DNA from 4 places in the Ruegeria sp. AF3 genome. Region 3 is predicted to be linked to each of the others. Evidence: riboswitches for the same ligand, from Rfam matches in the RefSeq annotation. Region 3 holds a riboswitch; each other region holds the start of a gene.
The links. A riboswitch is a leader RNA that binds a small molecule or an ion and turns the genes downstream of it on or off. The one in region 3 is predicted to bind cobalamin.
Positions count from the first base shown of each region.

Region 1: it holds a riboswitch for cobalamin, as region 3 does, so the genes downstream of both, ACR3FC_RS03895 (DUF1636 family protein) here and ACR3FC_RS18075 (DUF4198 domain-containing protein) in region 3, are expected to answer to the same signal.
Region 2: it holds a riboswitch for cobalamin, as region 3 does, so the genes downstream of both, ACR3FC_RS07335 (hypothetical protein) here and ACR3FC_RS18075 (DUF4198 domain-containing protein) in region 3, are expected to answer to the same signal.
Region 4: it holds a riboswitch for cobalamin, as region 3 does, so the genes downstream of both, ACR3FC_RS13640 (ABC transporter substrate-binding protein) here and ACR3FC_RS18075 (DUF4198 domain-containing protein) in region 3, are expected to answer to the same signal.

Region 1 is NZ_JBQFJM010000001.1:782,832-788,104, reverse strand. Features, by position in the region: gene cobN (cobaltochelatase subunit CobN) at 1-2,170, opposite strand, end outside; gene cobW (cobalamin biosynthesis protein CobW) at 2,174-3,229, opposite strand; gene ACR3FC_RS03895 (DUF1636 family protein) at 3,234-3,608, opposite strand; cobalamin riboswitch at 3,703-3,907, opposite strand; gene ACR3FC_RS03890 (NAD(P)-dependent oxidoreductase) at 4,010-5,005, shown strand.
Region 2 is NZ_JBQFJM010000001.1:1,449,744-1,455,016, reverse strand. Features, by position in the region: gene ACR3FC_RS07345 (DNA polymerase III subunit gamma/tau) at 58-1,821, opposite strand; gene ACR3FC_RS07340 (protein-tyrosine phosphatase family protein) at 1,994-2,506, shown strand; gene ACR3FC_RS07335 (hypothetical protein) at 2,498-2,905, opposite strand; cobalamin riboswitch at 2,997-3,215, opposite strand; gene ACR3FC_RS07330 (alpha/beta hydrolase family protein) at 3,349-4,206, shown strand; gene rsgA (ribosome small subunit-dependent GTPase A) at 4,243-5,271, opposite strand.
Region 3 is NZ_JBQFJM010000002.1:318,966-324,238, forward strand. Features, by position in the region: gene cbiQ (cobalt ECF transporter T component CbiQ) at 1-737, opposite strand, end outside; gene ACR3FC_RS18065 (cobalt ABC transporter permease) at 737-1,300, opposite strand; gene cbiM (cobalt transporter CbiM) at 1,297-1,908, opposite strand; gene ACR3FC_RS18075 (DUF4198 domain-containing protein) at 1,915-2,700, opposite strand; cobalamin riboswitch at 2,833-3,031, opposite strand; gene ACR3FC_RS18080 (ROK family transcriptional regulator) at 3,153-4,343, opposite strand; gene ACR3FC_RS18085 (substrate-binding domain-containing protein) at 4,533-5,273, shown strand, end outside.
Region 4 is NZ_JBQFJM010000001.1:2,705,565-2,710,837, forward strand. Features, by position in the region: partial or broken gene ACR3FC_RS13630 (ABC transporter ATP-binding protein) at 1-324, opposite strand, end outside; gene ACR3FC_RS13635 (FecCD family ABC transporter permease) at 321-1,370, opposite strand; gene ACR3FC_RS13640 (ABC transporter substrate-binding protein) at 1,367-2,371, opposite strand; cobalamin riboswitch at 2,525-2,716, opposite strand; tRNA gene ACR3FC_RS13645 (tRNA-Gln) at 2,878-2,952, opposite strand; gene ACR3FC_RS13650 (NADPH:quinone reductase) at 3,043-4,032, opposite strand; gene ACR3FC_RS13655 (SH3 domain-containing protein) at 4,144-4,605, opposite strand; gene ACR3FC_RS13660 (2-hydroxyacid dehydrogenase) at 4,804-5,273, shown strand, end outside.

The DNA.
Region 1 (5,273 bases), on a different contig from region 3:
CAAGGCGGCCCCGATAGGGCGAGCCGGACGGGCCAGCCTCGATCCTCTTACCGGCCAGCGCATTGATCAGAGCATTGCGCTCGGCATGGGCGGATGGGGCAGGGTCGAAACTGCCGGTCACGTCCGGGACACGCCCATAGACGTGCAGCCCGTCGCCAAACTGACTTTCTTTGATATCGCAGACAAAGCGGTCAATGCGCGTGATAGCTTCGGCGGTGCTGGTGGCCTGATCCAGACCCAGATCGTTCTCCAGTCCAATGGCCTGTGCTTCTTCCCGGATATCTTCCTGCAACCGGTTACGGCGTCTGGGGTCAAGACCGTCCGCGTTTGAAAACTCGTCCAGCAGGGCTTCCAGCCGCACCATCCGGTCAGGCGTTCCGCTTTCTTTCATGGGAGGCGGGATGTGGCCCAGGGTCACCGCGCCGATCCGGCGTTTGGCCTGCGCGGCCTCGCCCGGGTCGTTGACGATGAACGGGTAGATCACCGGCAGGTCTCGGATCAGCGCCTCGGGCCAGCAGTTTGCCGATAGGGCAACTGATTTGCCGGGCAGCCATTCCAGCGTTCCATGCGCACCGATATGGATCAGCGCATCCGCTCCAAGACCTTTGCGCAGCCATAGATAGAAGGCGACATAGCTATGGCGCGGGGTGCGCGAAAGGTCGTGATAGTCGTCATCGCGCAGCTCGGGTGTTCCGCGTTCTGGTTGCAGTGCGACCAGTGCCTTGCCGCGTCGCAAAGCCGTGAAGTGAAACGCGTCATGAGCGAAAATTGGGTCTTGCTCGGGATCGCCCCATACGGTGTGCAGATCGGTGCGCAGGGTCTCGGGCAATTCAGCGAGTGCACTCAGATAATCCTCAAGCGGCCACGATACCCGGGCGTCCAAGAGTGTGTCGGCAATCGGTTCGGCAGCCGTGATGTCGTAGCCTTCACCGTGAAGATCAGACAGCATCGCTTCGGCTGAGGCCAACGCGTCGAGACCGACCGCATGGGCCATCTGCCAGTCTTTGCCGGGATATGTGGACAGTACCAACGCGGGGATCTGGTCTGCCTTGGGTTTATCACTCAGAGCAAGCCAGCCAGATACCCGGTCGATGATCGCCTCGATCCGGTCCGGCTCGGCCCGATGCGCAAAACGCGAGTATTCCAGATGCGGATCGCGCTTGCCCGGCTCTTTGAAGGAGGCAATGCCTGCTGATATTCGCCCGTCCACTTCGGGTAATACCACGTGCATGGCGAGGTCGGCAGGCGACAGGCCGCGTTCGGCCTCGGCCCAAGCCTTGCGTCGCGAGGTGGCGAGGGCGACCTGAAACACCGGCACATTCGCCGCGTCCAGAGGCGACGTGCCAGACGCGCCCTTACCCGAGAATGAAGTGGCGTTGATGATGGCCGATGGTCTGAGGGCAACGACCTGTTCCCTGAGCCAGTTGGCAGCGGCCGGGGCCTTGAGCGACGGGGCGAACAAACCCACCGCCTGGAGCCCGCGGGCGCGCAGGCTGCGGATCAGGGCCGCGACCGGGGCTGTGTCTGCTGATGTCAGATAAGCGCGGTAGAAGGTTACGAGAATGCGTTTAGCATCGTTCTCGAACGCGCAATCCACCGGGATGACACCCTGTTCCGGGCACCACGCACCGCATTCGGGCACGGTTTTCGCGCCCATCACCGGGCCGGCATAAAGCCCTGCTGCTAACGCCATCTGGGCCAATGCGGCCTGCGCGGCGACTTCTCCGCCGGTATCACACAGATGTGCCAGCCGCCGCAGGGTCGAGAGGGGCAGGGTCGAATACTCATCCAACCGAGTGTCTTCGCGCCCATCCGCCGGTAAAACGGCCAGCGCGATGCCTTTGGCCTGTGCCAGTGCCAGAACCCGTTGCAACCCGTAAGACCAATAGGGCACGCCACCGATCAGACGGATCAGGATGCCCTTTGCGCCTTCAAGTGTCTGTTCAACATAGGTGTCGACGGACAGTGGGTGTTTCAATGCTGCAAGATTGGCCAGTCGCAAGGTTGGCATCCGCCCCTCAGGTCCGCCGCCGCGATGCCAGCCCGCCGCGAAAGCGCCCAGGTCACTGTCGGAAAAGGACAGTACAACCAGATCAGCCGGGCTTTGGCCCAGATCGGTTGGGGTCTCGGTTTCCTCGAGCCCGTGGCTTTCGCGAAAGACGACGTGCATGACTTACTCGGCAACCTCGGTCACACCCACTAGGATATCACGGATCTCAGCCTCTTTGATGTCGTCATGTTCGGCAATGACGACCAGGCGCGAGCGGCGCTCTTCACCGGGCTCCCACGGGCGGTCGTATTGGTGACGAACCCGTACGCCGACAGCCTGAACCAGCAGGCGCATCGGTTTGCCAGTGACGGCGGCATAGCCTTTGACGCGCAGGATATTCAGCTCAGTTGCCAGACGTTCAATCCTGGCAACCAGTTCCGCCGGGTCGGTCTGTTCCGGCAACTCGACGATGATGCTTTCGAAATCGTCATGCTCATGATCGTGATGGCCATCGTGATGTGACGGGCGCGCGTCCATGTCATCTTCGGCGGCAGCCTCAAGGCCAAGCACGACACGAACGTCGACGACACCCTCGGCAACCTCGACGACGGGAAGCGGGCGCGGCGCCTCAGCGGCGATGATCTGTTTAGCTTTCGCGACACCTTCGGGACCTGCCAGATCGGGCTTGGTCAGCAGGATGATATCCGCGCACGAGATCTGATCCTCGAACACCTCGGACAAGGGTGTTTCGTGGTTGATCGAGTCATCAGCCAGCCGTTGGGCATCCACCGCTTCAACGTTCGGAGCAAAGCGACCGGCGGCCACGGCCTCGGCATCGGCCAGCGCAATAACGCCATCAACGGTGATCTTCGAACGGATATCAGGCCAATCAAACGCTTTCAGCAGCGGTTTGGGCAGTGCAAGGCCGGATGTTTCGATCAAAATGTGATCCGGGCGCGGTTCCAGCGCCATCAGCGCCTCGATGGTCGGGATGAAATCATCGGCCACGGTGCAGCAGATGCAGCCGTTTGCCAGTTCCATGATGTTTTCCGCAGGGCATTCCGGAATCGCGCAGGACTTCAGGATGTCGCCATCAACACCCACATCGCCAAACTCGTTAACAACAATCGCAAGGCGCTTGCCCTGCGGGTTCTGCATCAGATGGCGCACCAGCGTGGTTTTGCCCGAGCCCAGAAAGCCGGTGATCACAGTGACGGGGAGTTTTTCAAGGTTCGACATGATCTCAGGCTCCAATCGGGGGAATGCGCGAGGCGCAATTTTTGCGGAAATGTTCAGGACGGTCGCGCCATTTCACCAGACCATCGCCTGTGGCCAGATACTTAGTCGCGCCATCGATGATGACATCGACGTGATCGATTTCGTTCAGATTCTCGTAAACAAAGGTCCAGCGATCCGGCCCGCCCCGAAGAACGATGGAACAGCCCTGATCGCAGTTCGAAAGGCATTCGACCGGTTTCAGAGTGATACCATCCGGCAGGACAGCCTGTTCCAGGGCCTTGTGCAACAATGTGCCGGGTCGCTCAGCGTCATCCTCGACGGGCAGACCCCGGCGGCAAGTCGTGCAGACCAGTAGCTCTACCGGTGCGTTCTCGGTCATGTCTCTCATCCCCCCAAATCCTCTTCGCGGGGGACGGGGTTTCATGCGGGCACCACGTCTGCACATGGACCCGACACCGGAACACCCCGCCCGGTTTCAACTTCGGGTGTTGGCAGGTCTCCCGGCTTGCGGATGCCAGAGCGGTCGCTCTGTCGGATGTCCCGCCTTCCCGGCACAGGCCAGTGGCATTGGGCATCCTCTCCGGTCACGGTCGCGGGGGCGGCTGCGCTTGGCGGATGAACCGTTGACGCATTCCCTTTTCATCGGCTGTCGCCGACACCAACGAAAGGGACATGCGGCACCGCTGACCCGCTTGTCAAGCGGTTCGCGCGCAACAAATAAGCCAAGGAGAAAAAAGCGACCTGTAGGCGTCGTTCGGCGGCATGAAGAATGTGTTCGGTATGTGGTCGCATGACGGGAAAACGACGAACTTGGAGATGCGTCATATGAAAGTGGGATTTATCGGTCTGGGTAACGTAGGCGGCAAGCTTTCGGGATCCCTTTTGCGCAACGGCATTGATCTGACTGTGCATGACCTGAACGCGGATCTGGTGGCCGAGTTTGTCGCCAAAGGTGCAAAGGCGGCTGAGGGGCCCGCCCAGTTGATGCGCGATTGCGATGCGGTGATCACCTGTCTGCCGTCTCCGGCAGCATCGGACGCAGTCATGCAGGAGATGTTGCCCGAAGTGGGCCCCGGCAAGATCTGGATGGAGATGTCGACCACGGACGAGGCCGAAGTCAAACGCCTAGGTGCCGAAGTCATATCGCGCGGCGGTGCGGCCGTCGATTGCCCGGTTTCTGGCGGGTGCCACCGTGCCGCGACGGGCAATATCTCGATCTTTGCGGGCTGTAACCGGGAAACGTTTGAACGAATTCTGCCGTTCCTGACGACAATGGGTCGTCGGGTTTTGCACACCGGCGAACTGGGCTCGGCCTCGGTGCTGAAAGTGATGACCAATTATCTTGCCACCGCCAACCTGATCACCTGCGCCGAAGCACTGGTTACGGCAAAGGCTGCGGGGATGGATCTGAACACGACCTATGAGGCGATCAAAATCTCGTCCGGCACGTCCTTCGTGCACGAAACCGAAAGTCAGGTCATCTTGAACGGGTCGCGCGATATTTCCTTCACCATGGATCTGGTGAAGAAGGATATCGGTCTGTTTCAGGAGGTCGCCGACCGCGCCGGGGTGCCGCTGGAAATAAACCCGGTGATGATCAATATCTTTAACGATGGTATCGCACGCTATGGCGAACGCGAGCTTTCACCAAATATTATCAAGCGGCTGGAAGAGGCAACCGGCCTGGATATCACCGCCCCGGGCTTCCCTGCCGAAATGACGGATGATGAGCCGGAGGAGCCGGGATACGAGGTTGTGCCACAAGGGCGCGCCTGAACGTAAAGCACATACCAGACAAAATCGGGCCCCTTGAACGAGCAGGGGTAGGCAGGAGTTCCGAAAAACACGCCATATCTGGCCCGCAATTCGACAGAATCGCGGGCCTTGAACGTCTTGAAATACCGAGCGTCGCACGCGTGTACTGCGGGGTTAAGTCAGCGATTTTGATGTGATTGGAGGCGAGTACCGGACCCGCTACCATTTTGCTAAGCCATTGAATACCCATAGTTATCGGGAGCGAGGTTGGCTTGTGTGTCTCACTTTG
Region 2 (5,273 bases), on a different contig from region 3:
ATCGTGGAGGGGCGTGAGTATGCCGGTTTCTTGAAACTTGGACCCACAAGCTTAGGGCTAATCCTCTTCGAAGGGGTCCCATTCATCTTCGACTTCGGGAAGGGCCTCGGTCTCAACCTTGGCGGCGCGCTGTTCAGGTGTTTCGATCCTTATGATCCTCGCCTTGGGGAAATGCGTCAGCACGGCCTGAACCAGCGGGTGCTCTTCGGCCTCGGCTTTCAGGGCCAGTTCGGCCCGGTCCCGCACTTCCCCGATGGTCGCGGCATCCCCGTCCGAGACAATGGAGACGGCCCACCGATTGCCAGTCCAGCGTTGCAGGGCAGAGCCCAATCGCGACGCCAGATCCGACGGTGCCTGAGGCGTCGGGGTGAATTCGATCCGGCCGGGCTGGTACGACACAAGGCGCACGCCGCTTTCTACCTCGACAAGCAGTTTCACATCGCGGTTTGTGCGGATCAGTTCCACCACATGTCCGAAGGTTGGATAGCGGGCCAGGGCCGTCTGGGCATCCTGCGCCAGCGCGGCAACCGGTGCACCACCCGCGCCGCGCGGGAGCGATGCATAGGCAGGCGGTGGGGTCGCGTTGGATTGCGTTGCCACCGGGGCCTGCCGGGACAGTGACATGCCCCCGCCCGGCCCGCCGGGGGGCGAAGGTGGGGCGTCTTGCAGCCGTTTGATCAGCTCTTCGGGGCTGGGCAAATCGGCGACATGCGTCAGTCGGATAACAGCCATTTCGGCGGCCATCATCGCGTTGGGCGCCGCAGAGACTTCCTCCAGCGCCTTCAGCAGCATCTGCCACATCCTGGTCAGAACCCGCATCGGCAAAGCCTCGGCCATGTGCTGGCCCCGTGTGCGTTCGTCGGGGGAAACCGTCGGGTCTTCGGCCGCGTCGGGTGTGATCTTTACGACGGACACCCAATGCGTGATTTCGGCCAGATCGCGCAGCACAGCCAGAGGGTCTGCGCCTTCCGCATATTGCCCGCTCAGTTCAGTAAGCGCTCCTGCCGCGTCACCGCGCAGGATCATGTCCATCAGGTCCAGAACACGACCTCGATCCGCTAGACCCAGCATCGCACGGACCTGATCTGCCGTCGTCTCACCGGCCCCGTGCGAGATTGCCTGATCGAGCAATGAGGTCGCGTCGCGGGCCGACCCTTCTGCAGCGCGGGTGATCAGCGCCAGTGCGTCGTCGGCAATCTGCGCGCCCTCGGCCCCGGCGATCTTGCGCAGCAGACCGATCATGTCTTCGGGCTCAATCCGGCGCAGGTCAAAGCGCTGACACCGCGACAGAACCGTGACCGGCACTTTGCGAATCTCGGTGGTCGCGAAGATGAATTTCACATGTGCGGGCGGTTCCTCGAGCGTCTTGAGCAGCGCGTTGAATGCGCTGGTCGAGAGCATGTGAACCTCGTCGATGATGTAGATCTTGTAGCGCGCGCTGGCGGCGCGATAGCGGACACTGTCGATGATCTCGCGGATATCGTTGACGCCGGTACGGCTGGCCGCATCCATTTCCATCACATCGACATGGCGACCTTCCATGATTGCGACGCAATGCTCGCACTGACCGCAAGGCTCTGTTGTCGGCCCTCCGGTTCCATCCGGTCCAATGCAGTTCATGCCCTTGGCGATGATCCGCGCCGTGGTGGTTTTTCCCGTTCCGCGAATGCCGGTCATGATAAAGGCCTGCGCAATCCGGTCGGCCTCAAAAGCGTTTTTTAGGGTGCGCACCATAGCATCTTGACCCACCAGGTCGGCAAAGGTTTCCGGGCGGTATTTGCGGGCGAGAACCTGATAGGCGGGGCTGGGCGTGTCTGTCATGTCTACTCGCTCGGATTCGGTGCTTCGGCACAGCGTAGTGGCGGCGGCAGTCCGCGTCCACTGTGGGGCGAGATGATTTTTTGTTTCAGAAACGGACTGGTTTCCAACTAAACTGGACCAGCGGATTTAATGACTCATTTTGTAAAGAGTACCTTGGGGGAGGACGCACTTCATGTCGCAGCTGGTCATTTTTGCTCTGCAGGTCGGAGGCGGAACGCTTGCCCTTACTTCAATGCCAGGGCGTGGCGGGGATTACGCCACCGATCTGGATACGATTGCGGCGTGGAAACCAGGCCTTGTGATTTCAATGACGACGGATGTCGAAATGCTTCAGGATGGCGCGCAGCACTTTGGCAGTGACATCCAAAGCCGGGCCAGCCGGTGGGTTCACCTGCCGATCGAAGATTTTGGAGCACCGACGCAAGCGGTTCGGAAGGCCTGGCCAGAGGTCAGCGCCACGGCCCGACACGCACTGTCGGGCGGTGGCCGGGTCCTTGTACACTGCCGTGGGGGGTGTGGCAGATCCGGGATGATTGTTCTGCGACTGATGGTTGAATGCGGTGAACGCGCCAGCGACGCACTGGACCGCTTGCGGGCCGTGCGCCCCTGCGCTGTCGAAACCGATGCGCAGCTGGCCTGGGCGTCCCGGATCACCCCGGCACAGGTGGAAGTGGGATCAAGCTGAAAGCTGCTGTGGCGCGTAGCCGGTTTTTTGGGGGCGGATCGTCGAAACCTCGATCATGGCGCAAGGCAGGTTCGCGATGGTGCCCGAGGGCAGCGTGCTGAATGTAGGTCCAAAGATCAAATCAGCATAGGCATCCAGATCCCGAGTTGCCGTGTCAGGGTGTGTTCCACAGAAAATGCGAACGCTGCCGGATCGCGCTCTGATCGTTGCCATGCACCCTTCTGCGCAATGTGACAGCGCGCTGCTGCCTTCAAATTCGAAATCCTCGCTGGTGGCCGAAACCGCCTGCGCCATGGCTTCCGAAATCGAGCGGGCCAGTCGCGCCAAAGCCGGGCAGGTTTTCCCTGTCCGCTGGCACACCGTTGCGCTGTATTCGTGTGATTTTGTCTTCCAGATCATCCTGCGCCCTCCGCGCGTGGTGGGCTGGAATATTGGGGCAGGTGGGACAGCATTTCGCCGTCAGGACCTGCCCGGACACCCCGCCCGAGTTTCGGTTTCAGTTCCGATGGCAGGTCTCCTGACTTGCGGGTCATTGCTCTGCCGACCTTCCCAGCCCATAGGCCAGTGGTATTTCGGCATTGCTTACCGCTTACAGTTGCGGGGGCAGTCGCGGACTTGGTTGATGTCTGTGTGACCAGACAAACCGCACCGTGTTCCCTTTTCATCCCGACCTCTTGTAGGGGCCGGAAACCATCACACAACCGCTAGCGTCTGATCGCGTTCCGAGTCAAGCCGATCTTTAGGCCGGACGTTTGGTCATGCTGGATGCGGATTATGTTCCGGCCTAGTGTCGTCGGCATTGAAGGCAGGCAAACCGATTGTTTCAGTGAAAGCCGGGGATCATGTTGGATACGGAACAGACGGTGTTGATCGAAGATTTCAGCTTTCCGTCAGGGTCCGTGACCTTGTCGGCGCGGTTGTACCGGCCTGTGGGTGAGCCGGAAACCGTTGTTGTGCTGAACAGTGCTACAGGTGTGCCGCGTGACTATTATCGCCATTTTGCGCGATGGCTGACTACCAAGCGGGGGATGGCTTGCCTGACCTATGACTATCGGGACTACGGGCTTTCGTTGGTCGGCCGCCTGAAAGACGCGCGTGCAACAATGGCGGATTGGGCGTTGATCGATATGCCTGCGGCACGGGCCGAGATGCGCAGGCGGTTTCCAAAGGCGCAGCACTGGACCATTGGTCATTCGGTCGGTGCGATGCTGGGGCCGGTGCAGCCGGATATCAATCAGATCGACCGTATGATCTGTGTGTGTTCGGGGCTGGTGACTTTGAAAGATCACCCATGGCCCTATCGGGGGTTGGCGGGGCTGTTCTGGTATGGCCATGCACCGCTGATGGTGCGGGTGCTTGGCTATCTGCCTGGCAAAGCAATCGGGTTTGGCTCGGACCTGCCAGCCTCGGTATACTGGCAATGGCGCAAATGGTGCACAGCTCCTCTTAGCTACGTTCCCGAGATCGGGCAGAATTTGCCTGATGCGCATTGGGGCAGTTCTGGAACACCTGTGGATCTGTTCACGTTCGAAGACGACCAGATGGTTCCGCCCGAGGCGGTTTGGCGCCTTGCCGATCTGTATGGCCCCGGGGCCAGACGCTACCTTCTGAAGCCTGCCGAATTTGGGCTGCCGGAGATTGGTCACATAGGCGCATTTGCCCGGCGCAATGCAGCGGTCTGGCCGCGCCTGATCGCCTGATCAGACGCGACGCAGGTTTTCCATAACACCTTGCAGCTATGGCCGTTTGCGAAGCTTCTTGTCCTGCATGACACCGCGGACCATCTTGCCGAACGCCTTGTCCCGCGCCCGCGATTGCGCAACGGTTTCCGAGTTTCGTTGATCTTCGCGCCGCAGCTTGCGCCAACGGTCCAGCCGCGCCGGATCAAGAACGCCTTTGCCGATTGCGTTCTGCACGGCACAGCCGGGCTCGGTCTCGTGCTGACAATCCGAAAAGCGGCAGCTTTGGCCAAGCTCTGTGATGTCCGAGAACACGTTGTCGATTCCGTTCTGAGCGTCCAGCAAACGCAATGCGCGCATTCCCGGCGTGTCGATCAGCCAGCCACCGTTACCCATCCGGTGCAACGCGCGCACCGTTGTCGTGTGCCTGCCCCGTGCGTCGTCTTCGCGAATTCCAGAGGTGGCGAGGTTTTGATCCGTCATGGCGTTGCTGAGCGTCGTTTTACCCACGCCCGACGACCCGACCAGCGCGCCGGTCTGGCCTTTGGGGCACCATGCCAGAACCTTTTCGATATCTGCCGGGTCCAGCGCATTGATCGCCAGTACCGACAAAAAAGGGTCCAGAGATTGCACTTGTCCCGAGAAACTGCCGGGGTCATCCGACTGGTCAGCTTTCGTCAGGACAACGACAGGATAACATCCGGCCTGATGTGCCAGCGCCAGATAACGTTCCAGCCGGGGCAGGTTGAAATCGGCGTTGCACGAGCTGACGATGAACAACACATCGACATTGGCTGCTATCAGTTGTGTTGCGGCACCTGTACCGGCAGCCCTGCGTTGCAGCAGGCTGCGCCGGTCCAGAATGTGACGCACGCGGTTTTCGGCGTCGGCAAGGACCCAATCCCCAACGGCATATGAACCGGTCGGATTATCCGGTGTCAGCAAAGGGATATCACCATCCGGGCTCAGCCCGATCAGACGGTCCCGATGTACCGATGCGATACGAAAGGGCGTGTCAGAAGGAAAAACCGCATGCTGCGCGGCAAAGTAAGAGGACCATCCCAGGTCCGAAAGCGTATAAGACATTT
Region 3 (5,273 bases):
AGACCTGCGGCAAAAACGATGTCCCTTCGGGTCAGGGTAAAGTCCTGAAGCAACAGCATACGGCCTGAAAACCCCCGGCATTTCATCGCATCAAGAATGCGTTCGGATCTTTCGATCGCGCGCACCAGCATCATGCCCACGAGATAGCCAAAGCTGCGATAGGTGTGCCAGTTTGTTGCCGGGCGAAAGCCGCGCACTTTCATGGCCGCGCGCAGGCGCAGGTATTCTTCCCGCAGAACCTCGATATATCGGATGGTGAACATCAAAAGGTGAACCAGCTTTTCGGGGCAGCGCAGGCGGTGCAGGGCGTGGCCAAGCGTGACCGGCTCCATCGTGCCGACCAGCACCATAATGGACAGGATGACCGCGTTGGCCGTCAAGGCGATCTCGACCGCTTTCCAGAAGCCCTGCCAGCTTGCGGGAAACCCCCAGAGCGTAAACATCGGGTCGCCGGGCATGGAGAATGGCAACAACACCAGCATGAACAGGATGAACCCGTCCATCATGGCCATGCGTTTCAATGTCTTCCGCCAGGGCAGACGCGACGCGGCAAGAAGCGAAAGGGACACCGCCAGAGCCGCGCACAGCGCTGTCAGCGAGGACACCGCCACTGTCACCACCGCGAAGACAACCGCCATAACGATCCGCATCCTAGGATCAAGCGGGTTGATCGCGCCGCGCCGCTGCGCGCCCGCTTTGACCAGCGTGCTTTCCTGTTGTCCCAGAACATGCGCCATCAGGCCGCCAGCTTGCGGCGTGCCGCAAAGTAAAAGCCCAGACCAAACAGACCGACAATATATCCGATCCCACCCAGAACAGTTTGCAGATCATTTTGTTCGCGGTAAGCCGCGATTTCCCGACGCAGCGGGCGCAGCTCATCCCGCACGGCCCTGGCAATGACCTGTTGTTGTTCAGTGCTGAGCACCGCCGCTGTCTGGGCAGGTGCGTTTGTTGGCGGGGTATCAGGTTCCGCTTCAACGCCCATGATCCGGGCGACATCCGCAGCGGGCATGGTGACCTCGGCCACATGTCCGGCACCAAGGTTTGCAAAGAATGTATGGGCCACCGGCGCGTTTGGCGTGTAGATAAAAAACCCGTCTACATCTGTTACGATACGGCCCAGCTCGGCTCCGTCCGGGCCGTTGACGATGACCTCGGTATCGCTTGCCATGTCGCCGTTGGAAAAGCCGATTTCGCCTTCGATGGCGTCACCGGATTTAAACACTCCGGCTATGACCTTATGCGCCAAGGCAGGTAGGGGTGCGCAGCACAGCGCCAGAATGATTGCCAGATACCTCATGCGACCGCTCGTTTGACAAACAGCTCGGGCTTGACCTTGCGCGCCAGCAAAACCGCGAACCCGGTCAGGATCGCCTCAATCGCCATGACAGGAATATGTGCAAAGAAAACAATCTTAGCCGCAGGCAGGAAGGCATCCCCGGACAAGGCCAGTGAAAACGCAACCATGCCGGTTGTGGCGGCAATGGCAAAGGCACCGCCGACCCCGCCCCATATCGCACCTTGCAGCGGTGAGCCGCGGGCGATCAGGCGGCTAAAGATCAGTCCGGCCAGAACCGCGGGCAACGCGATGTTCAGGGTGTTGATCCCCAATACCGTCAACCCGCCAAAGCCAAAGAAGACGGCTTGCAGCAAAAGCCCGACGAACAGGGCCGGGAATGCGGCCCACCCCAGCAAAAGCCCGGCCATACCGTTGAGGATCAGGTGCACCGACGACGGACCAATAGGAACATGGATCAGCGATGCCACGAAAAAGCTGGCTGACAGCACCCCCGCAGTGGGGATGCGATCAAGATCCAGCGACCTGAGGCCCATGGCAATTCCACCCGCCGCAGCGACGGCACCGCCGATCACAACCGGGTTGGACAAGGCTCCGTCAACGATATGCATCTACGGTTACTCCAAATCCCAGGCGCGGATCCAGATGACCGCGTCCTGGCTGAGTTCTTTGCCGTTGTGTTCGGTCACGGGACCGGCGCCGAGCGCTGCAAAACCCCAATATCCGGCTTTCGGAACGCCGAACGTGAAATACCCGTTATCATCCGAAGTTGCGACCAATGCACCACCCGGCAACGGCGAGACGGTCGGGGCCGAAGCAGCCGTGCTTTCCATGTCCGGTTCTGCGGCCATGTACTCGATCTCGATCTCGGCACCCGCAACCGGTTGGCCTTCGGCCATAACCCGACCCGTAAAGGTCGAACCCGCGATGATGTTGGTCGGTTTGTTGAGCGGGATGATCTCAACCGGCAAGCCCACCGGGTTCATCCAGTCGGTCGGCAGTTCGTTGCGGTTCAGGAATGCCTTGGCGATCTGCTGGATATAGATATCCTCGGATTCCTCATAATAGGGCTGGGGAACTGTCACCAGCACATAGTCGCCCGACCGTTTGACGGGAACATAACCCTTGAATGCCGCGCCTTCGTTTTCGCCGCCGGTGAAACGCACGGGTTCCAGAGTGTCCAGCAGGTCGGTTTTCTGACCGTTGTGGATCACGTAGAATTCCTGCGGCTTGTCCAGATCCATGACATGCCCGTTCGAGAACGGATGCCAGAAGATCAGCTTGACCGGAACATTCCCCGGTGCGTCGATCATGGTGTCAGAGGTGTATTCCAGCAGGAAATGCGCATTTGCCATCGCTGGAAGCGCCATCGCCACAGCGGCTGCAGAAAGCAGCTTGGTCATCAATAGTCGTCCTTGTCCCATCGTACCAACCCCGGTACGAGATGCGTTTTGACTGCGGGGACGTCCAAGCCGAGCTGCTTTTTCAAGCATCCTGCTCCGACGCACATCCCGTCGCCGATTAGGAGTGCCTTTGTCAAAGGCACATGTCCGGCAGGTATCCTGACTTGCGGGTCAAAGCGTTGGGCTGGCCTTCCCGGATTAACTCCAGTGGCACTTCAGCCCTGCTCGCCGCTTACAGTTGCGGGTGCAGTTGCGGAATTGGGCCAAAGCCCGCACCGCATTCCCTATTGATTCCAGAGCACGCCCCGGAACCGGACATGCCGAGCGGCTTGCCAGACTTCTTCAGCATCCGTCAACGATCAATTGCGCTGGCTGTCAAAAAGTTCAGCGGGCAATGCCCTTTTTCCGGTTGATCCGCTTTGGATACAGGTCGGGGTTTTTCGGGGATGAACCTACCCTTCGAGCAGGTATCTTTCCGACAATGGCAAACTGGCCGCCCCCAATGACCGGGCATCCGGGCCCGCCGCCCCTGCCAGCACCAAGGGCCGTTCAAGCCCGGTCAGGTTCATATGGGATAGTTTGAGCTCAACCCTTTCCACCAGCCGCGCCTTGATATCAGCAGGCATCCAGCCATCAATCTTGACACATTCGAAATCGATCAGGCTGCAAGAAGAGACGATGGCATGGGCGATTCCGTACGCCGCCTGGTTCAGCCAATTCTCAAGGTGGGTTTCCGGTACGTCCCAATGCCGTGTCGTTTCCCAGATTGAGCCGGCTGTTTCGGCATTCCCACCAACTGCGCGCTCCAGCACATAAAGACTGGCGACATCTATCAATGGTTTCACTCCGCCTGCGTCGTCCGGCACAGGCAATGGACCAAGCGCACCGGCATTTCCCCGCCCTGAAAAGATGGAGCCGTTCAGAACCACCCCGCCTCCGATGAAGAAGCCGACATAGAAATACAGGAAATCTCGTGGGCCTTCTGCAGGGCCAAACACCAGCTCGGCACCGCAGGCCGCGGTTGCGTCGTTCTGCAAAAATACCGGCACGTCATAGCTTGCGGCTAGCGCGCCTTTCAGGTCCGCGTCACGCCACGGATCCATTTTTTCCTGAGGAACCTGCAATGTTTGTGCCCAGTCCCAAAGGTAGAACGGCATGGCAATCCCAAGGCCCGCGATTCTGCTGCGCGCCTCGGGCGACATTGACGCCATCACTTTGTCGAGGCTTTCTGTGGAAAAGCTCAATGTCGCCTCGGGCGTCGGAAAATCATAGGTCCGCCGCTCGCGGTGCCTGACGTTGCCAAGAAAATCCGTCAGCACCAGTTCGGTACTACGCCGCCCGACTTTGAGCCCAAAGAAATACGCGCCGTCCGGGTTCAGGCGCATGGGAACCGATGGCTGCCCGACTTTTCCCCGGATCGGTTCGCCCCGCAACAGCAACCCATCGTTCTCCAACTGGCGCATGATGACCGAGACCGTCTGCGCCGACAGGCCGGTCATGCGCGCGATTTCAGATTTTGCGAGGGCCTGATGGCGCCGGACCAGTGACAGGACAAGCCGTTCATTTCGGGCCCGCATTCCACTTTGGTTGGTGCCGCGCATGTCTGGCTCGCGTACGCCAGTAGTATTGCCCAGAGAGTTCATTGCAGACACGGCCATCCCCTTCATGACGACAATGTAAAAACCCTTCCTTTCTGTCAATAATAAATAAGAGTGATTTATTTATTGACTCGAAATTCGAATCTTGTGATGGTTTTCACGTTCGATCGGGCCGGTTTTCGCCCGATCAAACGTATGCCCGGACGGGCATTGGGAAAACTGGGAGGACTACCGATGAAACTTGCGAAACTTGCAGGCGCCACGGCGCTGGCGGTTACGGCCATGGCAAGCAGTGCAATGGCCGAAGGTGAAACCGTTTGCCTGATCACCAAGACGGATACCAACCCTTTCTTTGTTAAAATGAGAGAGGGTGCCACAGCCAAAGCCGAAGAGCTTGGCATGAAGCTGAAAGCCTTTGCCGGCAAAGTCGACGGAGACCACGAAACTCAGGTTCAGGCCATTGAAACCTGCATTCTGGATGGCGCAAAGGGTATCCTGCTGACCGCGTCGGATACGTCGTCTATCGTTCCAGCGGTGCAGCAGGCCCGCGATGCCGGGCTGCTGGTGATTGCGCTGGACACCCCACTTGAGCCTATCGACTCGGCCGACGCGACCTTTGCCACGGACAATTTCCTTGCGGGGCTTCTGATCGGACAATGGGCAAAAGCCACGCTGGGAGATGCGGCAAATGACGCCAAAATCGCCACGTTGGACCTTGCGGTCAGCCAGCCCACTGTGGATGTGCTTCGCAATCAAGGGTTCCTGCAGGGGTTCGGTGTTGATCTGGCCGATCCGAACGTGATTGGCGATGAAAACGACCCGCGTCTTGTTGGTAGCGATGTCACCGCTGGCAACGAAGAAGGCGGTCGTCGCGCCATGGAGAACCTGCTGGCCAAAGACCCGACGATCAACGTGGTGCACACCATCAACGAACCGGCGGCAGCGGGCGCTTATGAAGCGCTTAAGGCTATCGGG
Region 4 (5,273 bases), on a different contig from region 3:
TAAGGCCGACAGCCAGGGCGTGCGGCCCAGTTCGACCACGGATCGTGCAGTCACGCGTTCGGCCGTATCAGCCTGTTGTTCAACGATGGCAATCCGTTGGGCAATTTGTCTGCGCGACAAATGCGAAACGGGATGACCCGCTATGACGACTTTTCCTGAAACCGGACGTACCAACCCCGCCAGCAGGCGCATCAGCGTTGATTTTCCCGAACCGTTAGGTCCGACCAAAGCAAGTGTTTCGCCGGGCTCCACGACAAAGGATACGTCTGACAGCAAAGTCTTGCCGCGAACGGAATATGTCAGGTTTTGCGCCTCGATCTTCATCGGGCGCTCCTCTGGCCGCGCACCAAAATTACGGCAAAGGCAGGCGCACCGATCAGAGCGGTGACCACCCCAATCGGCAGAACCTGACCCGGGATGATGATGCGCGACACGATATCTGCGCCGATCAGGAAGACCGCTCCGATCAAGGCGGAGGTTGGGATAAGCCTGCGATGCCCCGGTCCCACAAGGAACCGGGCAGCATGAGGGATGACCAGCCCGACAAAGCCAATGGATCCGACGATAGAAACCATGACAGCTGTCGTGAGCGCGGTCGCAAAGATCAGGGTTGCCTGCACCCGACGTACCGATATGCCCAGCGAGGCCGCTGAATCAGTGCCGAAAATAAATGCGTCCAAAGCTCTGGCGTGAAAGCGGCAAATAAGCCAGCCGGCAAGGGCCACCGGAATGGCCAGATATACATCCGGCCAGCGCACGCCGCTGAGGTTTCCCATCAGCCAGAACATGATCCCGCGCGCCTGATCGGCATTGGCGGATTTGGCGATGATGAAGGCCGTTAGCGCATTGAACAACTGAGACCCGGCAATTCCCGCCAAAACGATTTTCGCCGTCGCAGCCCGCCCGCCGCCTGCGCCGGAGGCTCGGGCCAGCAACGCGACAAAACCGAAAGCCAAAAGCGCGCCATTGAACGCGCCAAAAGACAGCGACAAAGCTCCCCCGCCCAAACCAGCGATGGTAACAGCCACGGCACCCGTCGAGGCCCCGGCAGAAATGCCCAAAATATAAGGGTCAGCCAACGGGTTTCGCAGCAATGCCTGCAACACGACCCCTGCGACAGCCAGACCGGCACCGCAGGACGCAGCGACCAGAGCGCGAGGAATCCGGTAGCTCCAGATAATACCCTGATCAATTGGGTCGACGGGCAGGTCCGCTCCGGCCAGCTTGTTGACCAGAACGGAGAGAACCAAATCGGGCGACAACGAGGTTTCCCCGATCATCGCGCCCGCAAGGACCGCCGCAATCAACAGTGGCACAGTTAGGCACGCGGCCTTGAAACCCTGCCGAAAGATTGCGGCGACCTCGTTCACAAGTTGTTTCCGATGGTATCCAGCTTCTCGGCCAGATCCTCCAGTGCCGGGATTGCGCGGATGGTGGCGTCCATGGCCTGCGCATCCATAACGACAATCCGGTCATTCTTGACCGCATCCATCTGGCTGGTCACCGGATCAGCGCGCAGGAACTCCAGCTTTTTCAGGTAGTCGTCCGCAGCAAAGCGACGGCGGTCCATCTTGGCAATCACGATCACCGTCGGATTGGCCTTGGCAATGGTTTCCCAGCCCACTGTTGGCCATTCTTCATCCGTCTCGACGACGTTGCGGATGCCCAATGTGCTCATCATGTATCCCGGTGCGCCCTTCTGCCCGGCCACAAACGGATCGCTTTCCATTTCAGGAGAGGAAAACCAGAATACGGCGGACACATCGTCCAGCTTCACGGCTTGCGCCTTGGCGACGGCTGCGGCTTCACGGGCCTTGTACTCGGCAACCAGGTCCGTGCCGCGTTCGGACACATCAAAGGCTGCCGCCAGTTCTTCGATACCCTGATACAGCGTATCGGTCGAGAACGCTTGCAGGCGGGTGCCATCGCCGCCGACCGTATTGTCTTTGCCGACGCAATCCGCAGGCATCACGTAAGTTGGAATACCCAGTTCGTGAAATTGCTCACGCGTGGCGACGATGCCCTCGGGTCCGACATGCCATTCATATTGCGCTGCGACCAGTCCCGGCCGCTTGGCAACAACGCTTTCAAAGCTGGGATCATTGTCTGCCAGACGCTCTACCTTGGCATTCACCTCGGCATATTCAGGCAGCACCTCGTTGAACCAGACCGAGGTTCCAAGAACCTGCTCACTCAGACCCAGCGCATAAAGCACCTCGGTCGCGGCTTGGCCGACCGTGACTGACGACGTCACTGGCGCGTCAAACGTGACCGAGTGACCGCAGTTTTCGATGGTTAAGGGAAAGTTTCCTTCGGCGGCAGCGCTGGTAGCCAGCAAGGAAAGGCCAATCAGGCCAGTGCGTAGAAACATGACAATCGATCTCCATGTGTCAATGACCAGAGAACGGGTGAATGGGCATTTACCGAAGCAACAGACGCTTTTCTGCCTGCTGTGAGCGCAGAGTGGAACATAGCCCGCCCGGCGCGTTTCTTCGGCAACCTCCCCGGACAACCCCGCCCGGTGTGTTTCGGTTTCATACCGGCAGGTCTCCTGACTGACGGGTCTTTGTCTGTCCTGTCTTCCCAGACCGAAATGGCCCAGTGACGGAATGGACAGCGCTCGCCGCCTACAGTTGCGGGGGCAGTTCCGGTTGGCACCAAAAGGCACCTCGGATTCCCTCTTAGCCACATCGGGACCGGTAAAACGCGGGTACCTTAACACTTACTCTGCGGCAAGAAAAAACTCGGGGGTCTTTCCCATTTTCTCCCAAGGGCATGAACCTGCGCGTCTCAACATGGTGCTGACGTCAGACAAGCCGCTGAGAAGGCGCTACAATCCGCCCCGAGGACGTCGGTGTGTGATATATAGGAAAATCATGGCTGGGGTGGTAGGATTCGAACCTACGATACACGGTACCAAAAACCGCTGCCTTACCACTTGGCTACACCCCAACGGTGAGCGGCTATCTACGATTGTTGATGGCAGGGTTCAAGAGCGTTTTGCAAAAAAAGCGAGCGCCGTAAATTTTTTTTGAAGGCCCCTCATTTGGTATCGATCAACACCGCTCCGGTACGGTTGCCTTCTTGTACCAGCGCATGGGCCGCAGCGCATTCTTCCAACGTAAAGACCTTGTGAACGGGGCAGATCAGTGCGCCATCAGTCAGTGCCTTGTGTAATGTCTTTATTGCGGTGGCGCGCAAGTCCGCGGGCAGCAGGTAGATCAGAACCGCTTCGAGCGTCACGGCCTTGAACATCATGGGTCCAAAGGGAAAGACAGGTGTCATATTCCGGGCAGATCCATATGCGTTGATACGGCCGTTTTCGGCGATGACGGCAATGTTGGTGGCAAGGTTCTGTCCAAATTCGACATCGACGATTCGACCGATTGCATGCCCATCATTTGCATCGAGGATCTGATCCGAAAGGTGTTCACCGGTGTAGTCGAGCACGACATCCGCACCAGCTGCCTTGACCCGGTCAAAGTTGCGGGCGCTGGCCGTTGCGATCACTTTGGCTCCGGCCCATTTGGCAAGCTGCACAGCCAGATACCCGACGGTGCCCGCCCCGCCATGGATCAATATGGTTTGCCCGCCCGGTGCGCCGCCCGAGAACACCGCATGGCTTGCGGTTAGGCCCGGAATTCCAAGAATTGCCCCGGTTTCAAGTGACACTGTCTCGGGCAGTTCGACAGCCTGAGATTCGGGCAGGGTGATGTGGCTGGCAGCTGTACCAAATGCGCGCTGCCATTGCCCGTTCCAAATCCACACGCGCCGGCCAATCCGCGCCGCGGGTACTCCATCGCCAACCGCTGTGATGACTCCAGCCCCGTCGCTGTGCGGAACGATCAGCGGAAACGGGGGTTCCGTGACACCCGGCCGGGTTCCCGCACGGGCCTTGATATCCGAGGGGTTTACGCCGGAATAGGACAACTCGACCGTGACTTCACCTGGTTCAGGCTGGATCAGGGGAATATCCTGTATACGCAAGACATCGACAGCGTCTCCGAAGGCTGAATAAGTGACTGCGCGCATAGCGTCCTCCATTTAGGTCGAGTTAAGCGGCGATTGGGCCGGTAACTCAAACACCTTGTCGCGCTTTTTCAGGGCGATGCGCAACCGCGGATACCGGAATTCGTCTTTCGCCTATTCCCGAATTTCGGAAGGATCGACGCCCCAAAGGTTCGATTTCAATGTCCAGCCACGGTATCCGCCAGCGGTGATCCGGCACCAGTCCTGCGAACAGGTTCCAAGGCGCGCCACTACTCCGGTCTCGAAATGAGCGTTCACGGGCGAGGCTAGATCGGGGCGGGCATAAACAGGCAGCATCTCGGATTCGATCAGCACCGTTCGAACGCCAGACAACAAGGCATAGTGAACCCAGCCACCCGCGCCGTCGCGGTCCTGAACCTTGCGCCAGTTTCCGTATTCGGCGGTGACCTGCAGCGGCATGCCGCGCCGTTTGAATACCCAGTCGATTCGGTGGGTTAGGGATGGTCCGCGTCGCACGTTGCCTTCGGCTGCCTTCATCGAAACATAGCGGGGCAGGGGTAGGTTGGTGACCGAACCGCGTTTTACCTCGGCATGTGCGGCACAGACACCGAACATGACCAGAAATACGGAAACTGCCGCCAGAGATCGGCGTTTTACAGGTAGAATGCCACTCACTGACTGCCCGCTCTTATGCCTGTTGATCCGGTTTTGAAAAAAGGTCGACTCAATGCCATTGGGGTTCTTGTGCCCCGCCTTATCCTGCGCCACGATGCCATGGCGCGCGTCCGTTTGCAAAGCAGTGGGAGAGCCGAGGTGCCAAGAGAACGTTTAAGTGTTGTTGTTACGCGACGGTTGCCTGAGGCAGTAGAAACCCGGTTAAGCGAATTGTTTAACGTGCGCCTGCGCGACGACGACACCCCAATGACGCGTGAGGAATTAGTAGCAGCGGTGCAGGATGCCGATGTGCTGGTGCCCACGGTGACCGATACCATTGATGGCGGGCTATTGGGTCAGGCGGGTGAAAAGTTGCGGCTGATCGCCAATTACGGGGCTGGTGTCGACAATATCGATGTGGCGACGGCGCGGCAGCGCGGCATATTGGTGTCCAACACGCCCGGTGTGCTGACCGACGACACGGCAGATATGACCATGGCCCTGATTCTCGCTGTCACACGGCGCATTCCCGAAGGGTTGAGCGTCATGCAGCAAGGCGACTGGACCGGGTGGGCACCCACCGCGTTTCTGGGTGGTCGCATTGGCGGGCGGCGACTGGGAATTCTGGG